DNA from 2 places in the Symbiopectobacterium sp. genome. Region 1 is predicted to be linked to the other one. Evidence: predicted binding sites of a transcription regulator. Region 1 holds the regulator's gene; the other holds the start of a gene.
What was found. Region 1 encodes CRP, which controls carbon source genes, mostly activating them, when cyclic AMP is high. Its sites were predicted from a motif close to ATGTGANNNNNNTCACAT; they were not measured.

Region 1 (10,656 bases):
AACCATAGCTGCGCATCAGGCTGACGGCGCTGATATCACGTTCCAATACCGTGATGCGCATTTTGTTTGCCATCAGCAAGCGCCCGATAACCTGCCCAAAACGCCCAAACCCGACAATAATCACCTGCGGCTCGTCATCTTGCACATAGGGCTTTTCGTCATGCTCCTCCGTGGCGTTATAACGATGCGCCAGAATGCGGTCTATCCCCTGCATCAGCAGCGGCGTGGTCATCATGGAGAGGGTTACCGTGACCAGCAGCAACGGAAGCTGTTCGCCCTGTAGCACCCTGTGTGCCGCTGCCGCAGAAAACAGCACAAACGCAAACTCCCCGCCCTGACTCAGCACCCCGGCAAACTGAAGCCGTTCAGAACGCCGCATCCGATTCACACGTGCCAACACGTACAACACAATGCCCTTCACCGTGACCAGAAGGAATACGCCCAGCAACACTTCGTCGATATGGGTAAACAACACCCCCAGATCGAGTGCCATGCCGACGGAGATAAAAAACAGTCCGAGCAACAATCCCTTAAAAGGCTCGATGGAAATTTCCAGCTCGTGGCGATACTCACTTTCCGCCAGCAACACGCCTGCGATAAAGGTGCCCAACGCCATGGAGAAGCCCAGCGCATCCATAAAGACCGCAGAGCCAAGCACCAGCAGCAGCGCCGCGGCGGTAAACACCCCACGCACGCCGGAGGCGGCGATAAAGCGGAATAGCGGACGTACCAGATAGCGTCCACCGATCAACATACCGATAAAGACCGCGACCTTGATGGCAACGTCTTTCCAGTCGGTCACTTCGCCCTGCACACCGGCCAGCACCGGCACCAACGCCAGAGCGGGGATGACTGCCAAGTCCTGAAACAGCAGCACTGCGAAACCCAACTGGCCGGATTCGCTGCGGTTCATTCCTTTCTCGCGCATCAATTGCAGCGCCATCGCGGTGGAAGACATTGCCAACCCAACGCCACCAATCAGCGCCGATTGCCAGGAAAAGCCGGTCAGGTAGAGTAAGCCGCCAAGAACCGCCGCGCTGAACCCAACCTGCGCGGCACCAATCCCGAAGATGGATCGCCGTAATGTCCATAACTTTTGCGGATTCAGCCCCAACCCGATGATAAACATCAGGAACACCACGCCAAGCTCAGAGAAATGCAGGATAGCGTCAACATCGCGGATAAAGCCCAGCCCCCAAGGACCAATGGCGATACCGGCAATCAAATACCCCAATACCGCACCAATGCCCAATCGGCTGGCGATAGGTACCATCAGTACAGCGACAAACAAAAACAGAATGCCCGCACTCAGCAGGGGGGAACTCTCCATCACTCACCCTCCATTTTGGGTAGCGGGGATGCCAGCCATTCGCTATACGCCTCGGCATAGCTTGCCAGCACATCGGCGGGCAACCTGCGCGCCCAATAGACCATCAGCGGCGGTAGCCAATGCATACGACACATGGCCGCCGTCATTTCAAACGGACGCAGCACCTCTTCCATACTGAAGCGGTTATTACCTTCCAGGTGATAGCTCTCTTCCGGCTCACCCGTGGTGATTACCGAACGTCAATATTTGCCCGCCAGTGCATTACCGCCAATACCATTGGCAAACCCGCGCGACAGCACGCGGTCAAACCACTCCTTTAGCAGCGCCGGGCAACTGTAGGTATAGAGTGGATGCTGAAACACAATCACCTGATGTTCGCGCAGCAGCTGTTGCTCGTAGTGAATATCAACAAAAAAGTCCGGATAGTGAGCGTACAGATCGTGTACGGTAACATGGGCTAACTGGTGCGCCGGTTGTAGCAAAACCCGGTTGGCTATCGAGTCTTGCGATTCCGGATGGGCATACAGCAGCAAAATCTTCGGTGGCTGCGACATCATTCCCCTCCAAAGCGTCGTCATGAGCGCGGTTTTCCGCTACCATGCTGCGCGATAACGATACGACAAACAGGACGTTCTCGGTCCCGAGATAACCGTGATAATTTAACATACTCTGAACATGTGACGCTTTATGATTGTTTTCTCCGCTTTGCAAATTCGGCGCGGCGTGCGTGTCTTGCTTGATAACGCCACCGCCACCATCAATCCAGGCCAGAAGGTTGGATTAGTCGGTAAAAACGGCTGCGGCAAGTCCACGCTACTCTCGTTGCTAAAAGGCGAGATCGGTGCCGATGGCGGCAGCGCCACGTTTCCGAATAACTGGGCACTGGCATGGGTCAATCAGGAAACGCCCGCGCTGGATGTGCCTGCCATTGACTATGTTATTGACGGCGATCGTGAATTTCGCCAGTTAGAAGCTGAACTTCAGAACGCCAACGACATTAACGATGGTAACGCCATCGCCCGTGCACACGGCAAGCTGGATGCGATTCAAGCCTGGAGTATTCCGGCGCGCGCCGCCAGCCTGCTCGATGGCCTTGGCTTTACCCAGGCCCAATTGCAGCAGCCGGTACGTGATTTTTCCGGCGGATGGCGTATGCGCCTTAATCTGGCCCAAGCGCTGATTTGCCGCTCCGATCTGTTGCTGCTCGACGAACCGACCAACCACCTCGATCTGGATGCGGTGATTTGGCTGGAGAAATGGCTGAAAAGCTATCCGGGAACGCTGGTACTGATCTCCCACGATCGCGACTTCCTCGATCCTATCGTCAACAAGATCCTGCACATCGAGCAGGAGACGCTGTTCGAATACACCGGTAACTACTCCTCGTTCGAACGCCAGCGCGCTACGCGTTTAGCGCAGCAGCAGGCGTTGTATGAGCATCAGCAAGAGCGCGTGGCGCACTTGCAACACTATATCGATCGCTTCCGCGCACAGGCCACCAAAGCCAAGCAGGCGCAAAGCCGGATTAAAATGCTGGAGCGCATGGAGCTTATTGCCCCGGCACACGTCGATAACCCGTTCCGTTTCAGTTTCCGTGCGCCAGAGTCGCTGCCGAACCCGTTGCTGCGCATGGAGAAGGTGAGCGCAGGCTACGGTGACAAACTGATTCTGGAATCCATCAAGCTCAATCTGGTGCCGGGTTCACGCATTGGCCTGCTGGGGCACAACGGTGCCGGTAAATCGACGCTGATCAAGTTGCTAGCGGGCGAGCTGGCCCCGTTGCACGGCGAAATCGGGCTGGCGAAGGGCGTCAAGCTCGGCTATTTCGCCCAGCATCAGCTTGAGTTTCTGCGTGCGGATGAATCCCCGCTGCAACATCTGGTCCGTTTGGCAGAGCGGGAAACCGAGCAGCAACTGCGCGATTATCTCGGCGGCTTCGGTTTTCAGGGCGACAAAGTGACGGAAGTGACCGAGCGTTTCTCAGGCGGTGAAAAAGCCCGTTTGGTGCTGGCATTGATCGTGTGGCAGCGCCCTAACCTGCTGTTGCTCGATGAACCGACCAACCATCTCGATCTGGACATGCGTCAGGCACTGACAGAAGCGTTGATCGATTTCGAAGGCGCGCTGGTGGTGGTCTCCCACGATCGACACCTGATCCGATCCACCACGGACGATCTCTATCTGGTACACGATCGCAAAGTGGAGCCGTTTGATGGCGATCTGGAAGATTACCAGCAATGGCTGACGGACGTGCAGCGCCAAAACAGCGCCGCTGAATCCGTCGATAAGCCCGCCTCAACCAACAACGCACAGGCACGCAAAGATCAAAAGCGGCGCGAAGCGGAGCTGCGCACCCAAACCCAACCGTTGCGTAAAAATATTGCTCAGTATGAGCAGCAGATGGAGAAGCTCTCCGATGCGTTGGCAAAAATCGAAGCGCGCTTATCGGACAGCGAACTGTACGACCAAAGTCGCAAAGCCGAACTGACGGAATGCCTGCAACAGCAGGCCAAACTCAAAAGCGAACAGGAAGAGGCAGAGATGGCCTGGCTGGACGCGCAAGAGCAGCTAGAACAGATAATGAATGAAGGGTAGTTGGCCCCAACCGAGAGCGGCAACTCTCGCTTTCTCAGGTAGCACGCCGCTCCCCTCAGTCATTCCCGCTACCTCCGTCATTCCTGCGAAGGCGGGAATCTCCCACAGACAAAACGCGTTTCTGCTGTAAGAGATCCTCGGCCTACGCCGAGGATGACGAGCTGGCTCCGCTAGTGCCAGATCAACAGAACACAGGCCGCTGTTAGCACCCCCATCGAGACGTTAAAAATCACCCATGCTTTGCGGCTACGCAACAAGCGGCCAATTGCCGTGCCGAAGCCCAGCCAAATAACGCCAGAAACCAGGTTAACCAACACAATGCCAAAACTTATCAGCAGCACCGAATGGTTATAGCCGCTGCCCGCCAGACTGAAACTTGCGACCGATCCCAGCGCCATTAGCCAGGCTTTAGGATTCAGAAATTGAAGCAGCCAGCCTTGATACAGTCGCAGCGGCGGCGGCGGCGGTGCACTGGCCTCAAGCCGCTCATAGGCCGCCGTCGCAATTTTCCACGCCAACCATAGCAGGTAAAGACTGCCGAACACTTTAAGTATCAGGTGCAACGAAGGATAGAGCAGGATCATGCCGCCCACACCAAATGCCACCAGCAGTAAAATGCTCTGCATGCCGAGCATGATACCCACCATCAGCCACAGCGATCGCATAAAGCCGAAGTTGGCACCGGAGGTCGTCAGCAGCATGTTATTCGGGCCAGGCGTGATTGCCGCCACCCAGAGAAAAGCCAACATCGATAAAAATAAGCCCTGTTCCACGTTTTGACTGCCCCTTGTCCCCACCGTTGCGGTATGATTTATTGACCTGACTGAACGTTAGCCTGTCTGTTACACAGCAATGCTCGCTGAGCGGCGCAAGCAGGTTAGCGCAGTGTGATGAATATCGCACAATTATTTCCCGAGGTCGTTTCGATTCCCATGTTGTCCTCAACATTTCGCCCGTTACGAGGGGCTGATAACCCGCATGTACAAACGCTGTTGCCGCGCTTGATTCGCCGCCGTGCCCGTTTGCAGCCGGTGTGGCAACAACTCGATCTGCCTGACGGCGATTTTGTCGATCTGGCCTGGAGCGAAGCGCCGCAAGGCGCGCGCCACAAACCCCGCGTAGTGCTGTTTCACGCTCTGGAAGGCAGCTTTCACAGCCCCTATGCGCACGGTTTGTTACAAGCGTGCCGTGAGCAAGGCTGGCTGGCGGTGATTATGCATTTTCGAGGCTGTAGAGGCCGTCCCAACCGTCTGAATCGTATCTACCATTCTGGTGAAACCGATGATGGCAGCTATCTGCTGCGCTGGATGCGGGATACGCTAGGCGAAGCACCGACTGCTGCCATCGGCATTTCTCTGGGCGGCAATATGCTGGCTAAACGGGAAGAAGCCCGGTTGCTCTCCGCTGCGGCGATAGTCTCCGCGCCGTTTCATCTCGACGCCTGTAGCCGCAGGATCGAAAAGGGATTTTCCCTTATTTATCAGCGCCATATGGTCGGACAGTTAAAGCAGAATGCCCAGCGTAAGCTGGCACGCTATCCGGGTTCGTTACCGATTATCCCGGCACAGTTGCAACGTATAAAGGGATTGCGTGAGTTTGATGATGCGATCACCGCCCGTATTCATGGTTTTCAGAATGCTGCCGACTACTACCATCAGTGCAGTGCACTGGCGTTGCTGCCCACCATTCGTACGCCGACGCTGATCATCCATGCGCAGGACGATCCTTTCATGACACCCGAGGTGATCCCGGATATCAGCCACCTGCCCGACACTATCGAATACCAACTGACAGCGCACGGCGGGCACGTCGGGTTTGTCGGCGGTACATTACTGAAACCGGAAATGTGGCTGGAACAACGCATTCCGGCCTGGTTCACGCGCTTTCTATCGGCGGACACCGCAGAGGCAACAGCATGATGATTCCCTGGCAGCAGCTTGATAGCGATACGCTGCAAAATATTATTGAGTCCTTTGTGTTACGTGAAGGCACGGATTACGGCGAGCAGGAACGCTCATTGGAGGAAAAAGTCAGGGATATTCGCCGCCAGCTTGCCTCGGGAGACGTGGTGTTGGTGTGGTCAGAGCTGCATGAAACGCTGAATATCATGCCGCGCACCCAGCTAAACGAAAATACGCCGTAACGTGATAAATCATCGTTTCCTGACGCGCGGGGGGTCGTCTTGCGTCACTGGGTCTGTTATACAGTGAGAGCCATGTTAGTCAAACGCCTAATCCGACGGAGTGCAACCGCATGTCGCAACAACACCCGATCATTGCCGTTACCGGCTCCAGTGGAGCAGGCACCACCACGACCAGCCTCGCGTTCAGGAAGATCTTCCAGCAGTTGCAGATAAAAGCCGCTTCACTGGAAGGCGATAGCTTTCACCGTTATACCCGGCCAAAAATGGACATGGCAATTCGTAAAGCGAAAGATTTAGGCCGCCATATCAGCTATTTCGGCCCAGAGGCCAACGATTTCAGCTTGCTTGAACACGCGTTTATCGAATATGGCCGCAACGGTACCGGAAAAACACGCAAATACCTGCACACCTACGATGAGGCGATTCCCTACAATCAAGTGCCCGGCACCTTTACTCCATGGGAGCCGATGCAGCATCCTACCGATATGCTGTTTTATGAGGGTCTGCACGGCGCGGTGGTCACCGACCAGTACGATGTTGCCCAGCACGTTGACCTACTGGTCGGCGTGGTCCCCATCGTCAATCTGGAATGGATTCAAAAGCTGGTTCGCGATATCAACGAACGCGGTCACTCACGTGAAGCCGTGATGGATTCAGTGGTGCGTTCCATGGAGGATTACATCACCTATATCACACCGCAGTTTTCTCGCACCCATATCAACTTCCAGCGCGTACCGACTATCGATACCTCAAACCCCTTTGCAGCCAAGGCGATCCCTTCGCTGGACGAGAGCTTTGTGGTGATCCATTTCCAGGGCGTCGAGCATATTGACTATCCCTACCTACTGGCCATGCTGCAAGGCTCGTTTATTTCACACATCAATACGTTGGTGGTGCCGGGGGGAAAAATGGGACTCGCCATGGAACTGATCATGGCACCGCTGGTAAAACGGCTGGCAGAAGGGCGTAGCGCGGGCTGAGATAAAACACACAGCCCGCCATAAAACTATGCGACAGCGATGATTTCGTGGCTGTGAGTAACCTTCACCGCCTTTTCTAACATTAGCGCCACTGAACAATACTTCTCCGCCGACAGCGATACTGCCCGTTCAACCACTTTATCCGTCAACCCCACGCCCGTGACGACAAAATGCAGGTTGATATGGGTAAACAGGCGCGGCGCTTCTTCACGACGCGTCGAGGATAATTTGACTTCACATCCGGTAATAGTATTGCGACCCTTTTGCAAAATGGACACCACATCAATGGCGCTACAGCCTCCTGCCGCCATCAACACCATCTCCATCGGACTGGGAGCTTTATCGCCAGCATTGCCATCCATCAGGATCTGATGCCCGGATGACGACTCACCGAGAAAGGTCAGATCTTCGACCCATTTTACGCGCGCTTGCATCCACAACTCCTCAAATTTATTTGAAAATTACTCACTGTTATATATAAAAACCGCCGATAACTAGAGCTTAATCATGCTGAAGCGAGACAACACGAGACAGGCTCGTCAAGCTGTGTTACAAACAGGAATAGAATCCGTTCCTTCAGTTTTATACTGACGGTAAGAACGGGTCGTGACGTCGCCATACAGAGGCCAGTATATTCCCTGACGTCAGTCCGCCAACACGGAATTTTTACTACTAGCACGTTAATACGCCGTACAGGGAACTCTGAACCCTGTAATTTGCGCAGTGAATTACAACAGAGGATAACAGCGAATGGTTCTCGGCAAACCTCAGACAGACCCGACTCTTGAATGGTTCCTTTCTCATTGTCATATTCACAAGTATCCATCGAAGAGCACGCTGATTCACCAAGGTGAAAAGGCAGAAACGCTTTACTACATCGTGAAAGGCTCAGTGGCTGTGCTGATCAAGGATGAAGAAGGCAAGGAAATGATCCTCTCCTACCTCAACCAGGGGGATTTTATTGGGGAACTGGGCCTGTTCGAAGAGGGCCAGGAACGCAGTGCATGGGTGCGGGCAAAAACTGCCTGTGAAGTCGCTGAAATCTCCTATAAAAAATTCCGTCAACTGATCCAAGTCAACCCGGATATTCTGATGCGTCTTTCCTCACAGATGGCGCGTCGCCTCCAGGTGACCTCCCAGAAAGTGGGCAATCTGGCCTTCCTGGATGTTACGGGCCGCATCGCGCAGACACTGTTGAACCTGGCGAAGCAGCCCGATGCCATGACGCACCCGGATGGGATGCAAATCAAGATCACGCGTCAGGAAATTGGTCAGATTGTTGGTTGTTCCCGCGAAACGGTAGGCCGTATTCTGAAAATGCTGGAAGATCAGAATCTGATCTCGGCACACGGCAAAACTATCGTGGTGTACGGCACACGCTGATATCACCAGCGCCGTTTAGGCAAAAGCACGTTGCGCGCTGCGCAGCGTGCTTTTGACGAGCCTACGCTACCCTGCTTTCACCACGGCTTCGACCGCCCGCGCGAACCGCGCCATGCCCTGATCAATATCTTCCAGATCAATCACCAGCGACGGCACAAAACGCACCACGTTAGGCCCCGCGACTAGCACCATAACGCCTTGCTCTGCGGCAGCGGCAAGGAACTTGCCCGCCTGACCGTGCCATTTCGGCTTCAGTTCTGCGCCAATCAGCAGTCCCATACCGCGAATCTGCTCAAAAATACCGTGCTCTTCATTAATCGCCTGAAGAATCGAGACGAAGCGCTCGTGGCGCGCTTGTACACCGGAAAGCACCTGCGGGGTGTTGATGGTGTCCAATGCTGCTTCAGCCACCGCACAAGCCAGCGGGTTACCGCCGTAGGTGGTGCCATGTACGCCGACGGTCATCACAGAGGCGACTTCTTCAGTGGTCAGCATGGCGCTGATGGGGAAACTGCCGCCCAACGCTTTCGCCGTAGTGAGAATATCCGGTGTCACGCCATAGTGCATGTAGGTAAACAGCTTGCCGGAACGCCCCATGCCGCTTTGCACTTCATCAAACACCAGCAGAGCGTGATGCTGATCGCACAGCTCACGCACGCCTTTTAGGAATTCCGGCGTGGCCGGTGTAATGCCCCCCTCGCCCTGAATCGGTTCCAGCACCACGGCGCAGGTGTGGTCATCCATCACCGCTTTTACTGCAGCCAGATCGTTGAATGGCACGTGCACGATATCGGCTGGTTTTGGTCCGAAGCCATCGGCTTATTTCGCCTGACCACCGACCGAGACAGTGAACAAGGTGCGGCCGTGAAACGCATTGTAGAACGCAATAATTTTGGTTTTATACGGTCTGTGGCGCTTAATCGCATAGTGACGAGCCAGCTTGAAAGCCGCTTCGTTGGCTTCCGCACCAGAGTTAACAAAGAACACGCGCTCGGCAAAGGTGGCGTCTATCAGTTTGCTGGCCAGACGCAGCGCTGGCTCATTGGTGAAGATATTGCTGGTGTGCCACAGCGTTTCGCCCTGCTGCTTTAACGCCGCCACCAGCGCCGGGTGGCAATGACCCAATGCCGTTACAGCAATCCCACCGGCAAAGTCGATATACTCACGCCCCTGCTGATCCCATACGCGGCTACCTTTGCCTTTAACCGGCACAAATTGCGCCGGTGCGTATACGGGTAGAATCACTTTGTCATGCGTCGCCCGCGTTACCGCCTTTGAATCTGTTGTCATTTGCTTTCGTCCACACCGCTTAAAGTGAAAATATAATCATCAAATATGCATAAAAAATCAATACGCAAGGTTATAAAATAGCGCGTTATGACAGTCCGTTTTATCGCAACCGATGCTGATAACCTCAGGTATTAAGGAAGTTCTGCAACAATTGATGCCCTTGCTCACTCAGAATGCTCTCAGGGTGAAACTGCACCCCTTCTAACGGCAAGGTACGGTGGCGTATTCCCATGATTTCATCACGCTCACCTTCACGCTCTGTCCAGGCCGTGACGTCAAACTCGGCGGGCAAAGAAGCGGGATCGATCACCAGAGAGTGGTAGCGCGTCACCGTTAATGGCAGCGCCAACCCGCTAAAAACGCCGCTCCCGGTGTGCTGTATTACGAAGGTTTTTCCATGCATCACCTGGTGCGCCCGCACCACGCGCGCACCAAATGCCTGCCCCATCGCCTGATGGCCGAGACACACGCCCAGAATGGGCAGTTTGCCTGCAAAATGGCGAATCGCCGCCAGAGAAATACCCGCGTAATCCGGTGTGCAAGGACCGGGGGAGATCACCAGATGCGTAGGGGCCAGCGCTTCAATGTCCGCCAACGTCAGGGCGTCGTTGCGTTTAACCAACACCTCTGCGCCCAGTTCACAAAAGTACTGGTAGAGGTTGTAGGTGAAGGAGTCGTAGTTGTCGATGAGTAGTAGCATGGGGGAAGTTGACCAATAATAAAGAACCGATTTTCTACTTGTCCCATTCCTTTGCGAAAGAGTCAATGCTGATGAGTAGAATATATGCGGGCCACTTTAGCAGCCCGCAAAGTTACAAGATTATATTAGAGCCGTCATTCCGCACCTACTTTAAGAATAAATTCGACGGTATCGCTCGCCGAGAACATCAACGATGGTCTTGTGAACAGAATTGAGGTTGGATACTTGTGGTGGT
Region 2 (10,656 bases), on a different contig from region 1:
CTTGTCTTTCTTTCCTGACGTGCCTTCAGTCTGACACCCCATCGCACAGCGTAAGCTTGTGCGCTCCCCGGATAGACGCCATTGTTTGGTTTCACACACAGTGGAAAACAGAATGGCTATCAAGTTTGAAAATATCAACGTCGGTAAGAAATTAGGGCTGGGGTTCTTTTTGGTATTGCTGTTAACCGCACTGATTGCGGGCCGAGAAATTAGTTACATTGGGTCGTTACAAGAGAGTATTCAAAAAGTTAATTTGAGTAATCAGATTAATACCGAGGTTAATCAGGCTAAATATTATCGTGCCCGCTTTGGTGCCAATTACGATCTGAGCGACATCAAACAAAACAGTATTCATATCGACAACATCAATACGCTGGTCGCCCAGGCCAAGACACTAAGCTGGTCTGCTCAGGATAGCAAAACGCTCGATAGCATCACGGCCACGATCAATAGTTACAAGCAGCAGCGCCAAAACTATCTGGATGCTGTTACCACCAAAGATAACGTCAGAAAAAGCTGGAGCCTGGACGGCACCGATCAGGCGATGAGCAAGCTTGACGACCAGCTGTGCGCGACGGGCGATAGCCAATCACAGCAACTGCTGCTGGCTGATTTCAAAACCAAGCTGATGACAGTGCGCTTCCATCTGGACAATTTGCTGATGGAACGCACCAAGGCAGCAGAAGAAACGCTGACCGACTCCATCAATGAAGCGCAGACAGCATTGACCTTCCTGAGCCAGAGCCTTTCCGTCGAACAGCGGGAAACGCTGGACCCGGTTCTGAGCACCATGAACCACTATGAGGAGCAGGTGCTCTCTTACATGCCGGCTTACCAGAAGGAGATGGAGAGCGTCACGCAGATGAACGACATCGCCGTAACGCTGAGCGATCGCATCACCGAACTGCTGCACGCACAGCTACAGCAAACCGACCACAACGTGCGCACCTCAGAAATCCAGTTGACCGTAACGGCCCTGATCACCCTGCTGGCTGGGCTGTTGATCGCCTGGTTTATTTCGCGACAAATCACCGCGCCGCTCAACCATACGCTCACCATCGCTGAGCGCATTGCCACGGGGGATCTGACCATGAACATGTCGACCTCGCGCCGCGATGAACTGGGCCAGTTATTGAACGCCATGGCAAAAATGAACGGTAATCTGCACCAAATGATTGATGATATCCGCGTTGGCGTCGGTCAAATCTCTACCGCTGCCAGCGAGATCGTCGCTGGTAACACCGATCTCTCTTCTCGCACCGAGCAGCAAACGGCGGCCAGCATGGAGCAACTGACCGCCACCGTGAAGCAAAATGCGGATAACGCCAACCATGCCAACAAGCTGGTGGTGAATGCCTCGCAAACCGCTAAACAGGGTGGCGAACAGGTAGGCCATGTGGTGCAAACCATGGTGGATATCGAACAAAGCTCCAAGCGCATTGCCGAAATCACGTCGGTTATCAACAGCATTGCCTTCCAGACAAACATTCTGGCGCTGAACGCAGCGGTCGAAGCGGCGCGCGCCGGGGAACAAGGGCGTGGTTTTGCTGTGGTTGCTGGGGAAGTGCGCAATCTGGCACAACGCAGCTCACAAGCCGCCAAAGAGATCGAAGGGCTCATCAGTGAGTCCGTCACGCAAATCAGCCAGGGGGCCAATCTGGTCACCAACGCGGGCAAGACCATGGATAACATCGTGAAATCGGTAACGCAGGTGCACGATATCATGGGTGAAATCGCCACCGCGTCTGAAGAGCAGAGCCGTGGTATTGCTCAGGTCAGTCAGGCGATTGCGGAAATGGATGGCACCACGCAGCAGAACGCCGCGTTGGTAGAGCAATCCGCCGCCGCCGCTAACTCACTGGAAAAGCAAACGCAGGTGTTGACGGAAGCGGTATCGGTATTTCGCCTTACACAAGCCGCAGACGGGGCTACTCCCGCCCTCGGCTATGGCGAACGCCCGGCACAGCTCGACTATCAGCGGTAAATAGCCGCGGTAAGCAACAACCGACCTGAGATAAGGTTGATATAAGATTCCGCGTCGTAAAAAAACGGGCGGTGCGCTATCAAAAGCGCGCCGCCCGTCGACGTTCTGAACCGCAACCTAAAAGGCTTTCTTAAGGCTAATCTGCGAGATTAATGCCGTCAGAGAAAGCACCATCGTGGAACGCACCACCTGCTGATAACGCTGCTGCTGCATCGGGATCAGCAAGCTCCCCCCCCCATTAGCCGTTCAGGAGGATGCGACAACGCGGTGACACAGTGCAGTTCGGTAATCTGCCCGAGAATCTCATCATCGGTAAAACGATAGTCGTTTTCGTCTTGGAATAACTCTTCCCCTAACGCCATCACCAACTCGGCATCTTCATACTCTTTACGGCTGATCATACCCAGACCGTAAATCAGCTTTAAACGCACCGAGAGATCCCCTAACGGACCACTGCCAGTCATTAACGGCTCTACCGCGTATTTCACCGCATAATCGTCTTTACGGAAGATTTGCAGCATGAGAATATTCACGGCTTCCGCCAACAGCTCAACCGCTTTCAGCATAAAGCTGCGCACTGTTTTCGCCGCATTGAGGGATTCCAGCACGCGATTCTCAAAGGCTTGAGTTTCTTCCATCATAACGTCCCTGCCGAACGGCGCGAATTATTGCATGGCGTTATACACACTCACTGCTTGCTCCACAACCTTACTCTGCACGTCCAGACCAGAAATTTGCGCCAACGCAGCCTGCGGCCCCAGGTTATCCAACAACGCCGCCAGTTCCTGCGCTTGCGGGTCCTGCTCGCTGCGGTAATGCATAGCCGCCGCGATACCGATAATCAGGTTGTCATTGGGCAATTGATACTCCAGCGTGCCCAGCAGCGGTTTGATCAGGCGATCGCCTGCGCTAAGTTTACGCAGCGGCTGACTCCCAACCCGCTCAACATCGTCATGCAGATAAGGGTTTTCGAAGCGGCTTAAAATCTTGTTGATGTAGGCAGCATGCTTCTCGGCATCAAAGCCGTAACGCTTAATCAGCACGGCTCCGCTCTCTTCCATCGCCCCACGCACTACAGCACGCACCTCGGTATCCAGAATGGCATCGCGGATCGTCTGATGACGAGCCTGCTGGCCAAGATACGCGGTAATGGCATGGCCAGTATTGAGTGTAAACAGCTTACGTTCAACGAATGCCATCAGATTGTCGGTTAATTCCATGCCCGCAATCTGCGGTAAAGGCCCGACGAATTGGGTTTGGTCGACAATCCATTCACTGAAAGTTTCTACCGTCACGGCCAAGGGATCGTCCTGGCTCGCTTCCACCGGTGGAACAATGCGGTCTACCGCCGAATCAACAAAACCTACGTGCTCGTTGACCCATGCCTGCTCGTTCTCCGGCAGATGCTTCCACACGTGTTGTTTTAACTGCGTGGTGCCGCGCACCATATTTTCACAAGCAATGATATTCAGTGGGCGCGTATTGCCCTGCGCATGGCGCTTCACCAACCCCTGAGCAATGGCACCCGCGATTTTTTCGAGAATTTGCGGCCCTACCGCCGTCGTCACCACATCAGCCTCGGCAATCAACGCCACGGCTTCCGGGCTTGCGCTGTGCATCGCGCTGACGTTGCTGATCGTTTCCAACTGTGCCTGCTCGCCGACCACTCTCACCTGATACTGCTTACGGTTGTTGATAGCATCCAGCAACGGCTGGTTCACATCTGCAAAGGTGAGTTCGATGTTGGCGTCTGCCAGCAGTTTTCCGATAAACCCGCGTCCGATATTTCCGGCACCAAAATGTAAAGCTTTCATCATGCGTTAACCTTTCAAAACAATGGCAAAAAAGAGGCCGCCCGAAGGCGGCGCTGCCGATGCATCAGGCACTCTTTTTCTCGGAGAGCAGGTCTAGCACTTCCTGCACATCCTGGGTCTGCGCTAAACGGGCAATCACGGTGTCATCGTCCAGCGCATTGGTCAGGCGGGTGATCACCGCAATATGTTCGTTATTACGCGCCGCGATACCGATCACCAATTTTGCCACGTCATCCTCATCATCACCGAAGCGCACCCCCTGCGGATATTGGCAGAAGACGATGCCGGTTTTCAGCACGCGATCTTTGGCTTCAATGGTGCCATGCGGCACGGCGATGGACTCGCCCAGATAAGTCGAGGTCAGCTTTTCACGCGCCAGCATCGCATCCACATATTCCGGCTCGACATAGCCACCTTTCACCAGTTGCTCACCGGCAAAGCGAATCGCCTGCTCTTTATCGCTCGCCTGCAAGTTCAGGAATACGTTAGCAGCGCCCAGTTGGAACAAGGTGGCGGCTTGCGGCTCAACAACCGGTGCGGCGGCAACGCTGCCACCCGCAGGTTGAGCGGCGGCCAGACGGCTCACCAGATCGCTGTACAACTGGCTGTCGAGGAAGTTGGTCAGCGAAATATGCTGTGCTTGTGGTGCATGGCGCAGGGCGCGTTCGGTCAAATCACGATGCGTAATCACCAGATCGACATCCTCAGGCAAGCTGTTGATGGCGCTATTGGTGACAGAAATTTGCGTCAGCCCGGCGTCCTGCACTTTCTTGCGCAATACGCCAGCCCCCATGGCGCTGGAACCCATGCCAGCATCACAGGCCACAATGATCTTGCGCACGGTGCTCAGATCGCCGCTGATGCCAGTGGGCACTGAACCGCCCTTGGAGGCTGCTTTCATCTCTTGCACTCGACGTGTGGCTTCATCGAGATCGTCACCCTCTTTTACCTTGGTGCTTTTCAGCAGAATCGCTGACAGCACAAAGGAGACGGCAAACGCAGCAGCAATCGCCACGATATTGGCAAAATAAGCCCCTTTCGGCGTCATTGCCAACACGGCCAGAACAGAGCCCGGAGAAGCCGGAGAAACCAGACCACCGCCCAGTAAGCTCAGCGTGAACACGCCGGTCATGCCGCCCAGAATCACCGCAATCAGCAGACGCGGATTCATCAGAACATACGGGAAATAGATTTCGTGGATACCGCCCAGGAAGTGGATGATGGCAGCGCCCGGTGCGGACTCTTTAGCATTACCGTGGCCAAAGAACATGTAGGCCATCAGCACACCCATGCCCGGACCAGGGTTGGCTTCAATCAGGAAGAAAATAGACTTACCGGTTTCCGTCTCCTGTTGGATACCCAGCGGCGAGAAGATACCGTGGTTAATGGCGTTATTCAGGAACAGTATTTTGGCCGGTTCAACAAAGATGGAGGCCAACGGCAGCAGGTTGGTCTGCACCATCAGGTTTACGCCCGCCGCCAGGATTTTCGACAACCCTTCTACGAGCGGACCAATAGCCCAAAACGCCAGCATAGCCAACAACATGCCGATAATACCGGCCGAGAAGTTGTTGACCAGCATTTCAAAACCGCTTTTGATTTTACCATCTACAGCGCGGTCAAAACGTTTGATGGCCCATCCGCCCAACGGGCCAACGATCATTGCGCCAAGGAACATCGGCATATCCACACCGACGATCACCCCCATCGTGGTGATAGCACCGACCACGCCACCGCGATCGCCCGCCACCAAACGGCCGCCGGTGTAACCGATAAGCAGCGGCAGCAGATAGGTGATCATCGGTCCCACCAGCTTGGCGAGTGTTGCATTCGGCAGCCAGCCGGTTGGAATAAACAACGCGGTAATCAGGCCCCAAGCGATAAACGCCCCGATATTAGGCATTACCATGTTGCTCAGGAAGCGGCCAAAATTCTGAACTTTGACCTTTGTATCTGCTGTGAGCATAAAAACACACCCCTATTCAAACGCGCGATCGCAAGCACGTGTGGTCATTATCGTGAGACGGTGTGACTGCCTTCCGTCGGTAGAGATCGTGCGGACTCTAGCACGTCGGTTTGATACCGCAACCTCACGGCCATATGTGACAAACATCACACATAATCCCCACATCATTGCTACATTTTAGTGACTGAGTTCACATAAAATCACCGAATACGATCAATTCGACGCATCATCATCCGCATCAACGGCAGCACAATGTGACTTCAATCACATTACAACGCTGTGATTTTGTTTTTATTATGTGATTCAAATCACTAAATATCATCACCACCTCACGTTATTGCCCTATAGCGATGGTTTCAACAGCGGTAAAAGTGGTGGTAATCCGTTCATCAAATCGCGCTGCTGTATTGCCAGAGGCGTAATCAGCGCGTTGTAACGCGCCGCCTGCTGCGCCGTTTCAAACTGCACCTGATTTTCCCACAAAAGTGACCTGCTTGCCCTGGGCCTGAAGGAAGTCCCCCACCTGCGCCAACTGCTGTGCCAGCGTGGCGGCGGTCGGCACCACGTTCCCCAATGCCGCCGCCGGTTGGACCACCACCTGCGAGTAAACGCGCTCATACAGCACTTGCACCTCTTGCGGCTGGCTCAGGTTACGACGAGCTGAGTCTGCCTGGGTTTTTGCCGCCTGTACCTGTTGCCCCAGCAGGTTTATCGCCCCAACAGCGCTACGCACGCCGTCATGTTGCGTCAAATAATCCTGCGGCACACGAATCTGAGAAACGTGCTCCAATAACGGTTTGAGGCTCACCGCCATGCTTTGCCGCAACTGCTGGGAAAAGGTGGTTAAGATGGCGTAATCGTTGGCAAAAGGTCCTAACCGTTTTTTCTGATCGTCACTCAGTGCAGGCGGCACGCTACCCGGTTGTGATGGCACGCTTTGCAATACCGTGATAAACGCCTTGCGCTGCTCCGCTTCACTATCACCACAGGCTGCCAGTTGGAACACCATACCCAACGCCAGCACCGGCAATAGCCAGCGCGCGCGCCACCCCATTGTTATCGTCATGCCATACTCCTTATCGCACGTCTTATCCGGTGAAGAAGCGGACCACATTGCTCCGCCTTATCCTTAAGCATAGTCGAATCAGCGCGATACCCTCGTTTTTCTGCCAAGTTACCGGGATACTCAGGATGCGATGGCCGGATAACAACGCACTGCTGCAAAATTGAGCAATACACCCATAACGGTGCAACGCCACAGCGCAAAACACGCATATGGCAGGAATCACTCTATTTCCCTCTGTTTTACGACCATATGCAGCAAAAACATCACTCACAGCCCCGAAACGCAGAGATAAAATCTGCCATTTTTTGCTATTGCGCTGGCGTGATTCTTGCTCAGTGGGTATATCCCATCACAACGCAGGAAAGACAGACGATGACACCCGCACTTCATCTTGGTGAGCAAAACGGTTTTCGTTGCGCATCGCGCATTCAGGAACTGGCACAACACAGTCAACTGCTGACCGATTGGGCATTACGCTATGACCAAATCTCTCACGGGCGATTTGAAGGTAGCCTGAAAGAGGCCTGGCTGGACGGCGTACAGTTCTACCAAGAGCAACTGTCACAATCGGTATTTCAACGCGGCCAGGGCCGAACGGGCACGCTCTGCCTCGGGGTGTTTAATGCGCTGTCGGGAGAAGCGCGCTGGATGGGAAACAGCCTGACGCAGCAGGACATTACCTGGTCCTACGACGGCGGCGAGTTGATGCTGCAAACGCCGGAAACCTCTTCGCTATTGGTACTGAGCATTCCTTTAGCACTGTTATCGGATATCACCGATGAACTGCCAAACCGGGTCTACGCCATTCATCACGATCTACTTGCCAAACGGCTGCGCGAACACATCTTGGCCATGTTGCACAGCGTGATGGAACACCCACTGCAATTTGCGCAACGGCAGGCACGGTTGCAATTTCTCAGTGATATCCGCGAGCTTGCCTTTGCCTTTTTCACAGCCGTGGGCACGCAGACCATCAGCGTGCGCCCTTCTCTACAAAAGGCGCAGTGTGTCGTCACCAAAGCACAGGACGCACTGATCGCTCATCGCGATCGGCCACTAACCATGGATGAGCTGTGCCAACTGACCCACACCTCGTGTCGCACCCTGCAAAACTGTTTTGAAACCGTCACGGGCCAAAGCCCAGCAGTATTCCTGAAAAACATGCGACTCAACGGGGTGAAACGCATGCTGGTGATGGAAGGAGAGTACGCACAGATCAGCGAAATCGCCTCCAAGTGGGGCTTCTGGCACCTGTCGCAGTTTACCGCCGACTACAAACGCCTGTTTGCTGAACTGCCCTCGCACACACGGCGTGCGGTTCATCATTTGATCTGAAAATGATGACTATTCGTCACATTCAGGTTTGCCAGATTTCGATAACGCACACCCCAGAGCCCTTCATAGACTGACCATGAACCATCACGTAGGGGAACGGAACATGGCACAGCACTCATCATCAGCGCACGCGCTGCCCCAGACGGCATTGCCGCAGGGGAACCAACTCCAGAAAGGCAGCCTTGGCCTTTGGTCGATCATCTTTTTTGTTATTGCCGCCGCATCGCCCTTAACCGGCGTCGTCGGGGGCTTGCCCGTCGCCTTTATGGCAGGCAACGGCGCAGGCGTTCCCGGTGTTTATGTCCTGGCGGGCGCATTGCTGCTTATTTTCAGCTTTGGTTTTATCGCCATGAGCCGTTATGTGGTAAACGCTGGCGCTTTCTACGCCTATATCGCACAAGGGCTGGGCACCCACAGTGGCATCGCCGGGCTCGGCATCGCGCTGCTGACTTACACCGCCATTCAGCTTGCCGTCACTGCCATGTTTGGCTTCTTCTTCGCGCAGTTCGTGCAGATGCACACCGGTATCGCAGCACCCTGGTGGCTGTTCTCGCTGCTGATGCAAGCGGCAGTCGTCGCGCTCGGCATTGCCAAAGTGGAACTGGGCGGCAAAGTGCTTGGCGTATTGATGCTGATGGAAGTCGGCATTGTGTTGCTGGTTGACGCCGCCATTGTTACCCAGCCTATTGCCTTTGATATCAGCGCGTTTACCCCTTCCACCGTGTTTCATGGCGATGTGGGCATTGCGATGATCTTCGCCATTTGCTCTTTCGTCGGCTTTGAAGCGACGGCGATCTACTCGGAAGAGTGTCGGCAACCGGCCAGGATAATCCCACGCGCCACACTGCTCGCCGTGGTGCTGATCACCAGCTTTTTCGCCCTCTCCGGCTGGGCATTTGTGCAATATGCGGGGGCTACTCACGTTGCCGAGCTCGCCGCCAAAGATCCCGGGATGTTTGTGTTTACCGTTACCGAACAGGTGCTTGGTCCGTGGGCTATACAGGTGATGTCCGTCTTGCTGATCACCAGCCTGTTTGCCGCAACACAGGCGTTCCATAACACGCTGTCTCGCTACCTGTTCGCCATTAGCCGTGACGGTTTGCTGTGGTCGAAAATGGCAAAAACCCACCGCACGCACCAGACACCCTATATCGCCAGTCTGGTGCAAGGCGCGTTTATGCTGTGCGCCACCGCACTGTTCGCCCTGGCGCAGTTAGACCCGATGGCGAACGTTTTCTCCTGGGCTTCCGCCTTGGGCAGCATGTCGATTCTGGTGCTGCAATTCAGCGTCTCGCTCGCCGTTCTCGCCTACTTCCAGCGGAATCCTTCGCTGCCAGTGTCACGCTGGAGCCGCCTTATCGCTCCGGCCCTCTCCGCCCTCGGCATGCTGGCAACGCTGGCGCTGGTGGTCAATAACCTCGACGTACTGAGCGGCTCCTCCTCGCCGGTGGTGTCATCGCTACCCTATCTGGTGCTGATGGTGGCGTTTGCCGGGTTTATGAGTGCGCACTTCCTGCGTCGATTGAGCCCCGAGCGCTATTCACGCATCGGCCAAATGGTCGAAACCCTGTAACGCCACGCGGATTCGTCCGTTGCAGCTCCGGCGGCAACGGCTCACCGTCATCTGATTTCATGGAGTTCACAATGACAACACCCTATAACCACACCGATTACCGTTTTTGGCACCCGATGGCACACCCGAATGACTGGGTCGAACGCGAACCGCTGCGCATTGTTAAAGGCGACGGCCTCTACATCTGGGATGATAAAGGGCGCAAAATGCTCGATGGCTTCGCTGGGCTGTGGTGCGTAAACGTGGGCCACAATCGCCCGGAAGTGAAAGCCGCCATCGCCAAACAGATGGATGAACTGGCTTACTACCAACTGTTTGACGGCGTCAGCCACCCGATGGCCGAAGCGTTATCTAATCGCCTCATTCAGATGACACAGCAAGAAGATATGCGGCGGGTGTTGTACGGCATGGGCGGCTCAGACGGTGTGGAAACCGCCCTCAAGGTGGCGCGTCAGTACTGGATTTTGCAAGGCAAGCCGCAACGCACGCGCTTTATCTCGCTAAAGAATGCCTATCACGGCGTACACATGGGTGGCACCTCGGTGTCTGGCCTGCCGATTTACCGTCTTAACTACGGCCCAATGCTGGAAGGCTGCACGCAGATCGAATCGCCCTGGCAGTATCGCAACCCGTGGAACTGCGACGATCCCGATACGTTAGGCAAACGGGTGGCTGAGCAGCTAGAGCGTGAAATTCTTTATTACGGACCGGATACGGTTGCCGCCTTCATCGCTGAACCCGTGCAGGGCGCAGGCGGCGTGATTGTGCCACCCGCTAACTTCTGGCCGCTGGTGCGCGAGATCTGTGATAAATACGGCGTACTGCTGATCGCCGATGAAGTAGTCACCGGATTTGGCCGCAGCGGGGCGATGTTTGGTTCACGCGGTTGGGGCGTAAACCAGACATCATGGTGTTTGC

Region 2: ACTBDZ_RS07580 (PTS mannitol transporter subunit IICBA) is a predicted target of CRP. The motif match lies at 5,899-5,916, and genes of this name have one in related genera.

Annotation. Positions count from the first base shown of each region.
Region 1 is NZ_JBPETA010000072.1:18-10,673, reverse strand. Features, by position in the region: partial or broken gene kefB (glutathione-regulated potassium-efflux system protein KefB) at 1-1,330, opposite strand, end outside; partial or broken gene kefG (glutathione-regulated potassium-efflux system ancillary protein KefG) at 1,330-1,884, opposite strand; gene ACTBDZ_RS08690 (ABC transporter ATP-binding protein) at 2,018-3,925, shown strand; gene ACTBDZ_RS08685 (LysE family translocator) at 4,096-4,698, opposite strand; gene ACTBDZ_RS08680 (hydrolase) at 4,861-5,844, shown strand; gene ACTBDZ_RS08675 (YheU family protein) at 5,841-6,068, shown strand; gene ACTBDZ_RS08670 (phosphoribulokinase) at 6,179-7,048, shown strand; gene ACTBDZ_RS08665 (OsmC family protein) at 7,075-7,482, opposite strand; gene crp (cAMP-activated global transcriptional regulator CRP) at 7,799-8,431, shown strand; partial or broken gene argD (bifunctional acetylornithine/succinyldiaminopimelate transaminase) at 8,498-9,721, opposite strand; gene ACTBDZ_RS08650 (aminodeoxychorismate synthase component II) at 9,846-10,421, opposite strand.
Region 2 is NZ_JBPETA010000057.1:340-10,995, forward strand. Features, by position in the region: gene ACTBDZ_RS07565 (methyl-accepting chemotaxis protein) at 113-1,984, shown strand; partial or broken gene ACTBDZ_RS07570 (MltR family transcriptional regulator) at 2,102-2,625, opposite strand; gene ACTBDZ_RS07575 (mannitol-1-phosphate 5-dehydrogenase) at 2,650-3,798, opposite strand; gene ACTBDZ_RS07580 (PTS mannitol transporter subunit IICBA) at 3,863-5,764, opposite strand; partial or broken gene ACTBDZ_RS07585 (DUF3053 domain-containing protein) at 6,107-6,818, opposite strand; gene ACTBDZ_RS07590 (helix-turn-helix domain-containing protein) at 7,203-8,165, shown strand; gene ACTBDZ_RS07595 (APC family permease) at 8,269-9,738, shown strand; gene ACTBDZ_RS07600 (aminotransferase class III-fold pyridoxal phosphate-dependent enzyme) at 9,810-10,656, shown strand, end outside; gene ACTBDZ_RS07605 (aminotransferase class III-fold pyridoxal phosphate-dependent enzyme) at 10,646-10,656, shown strand, end outside.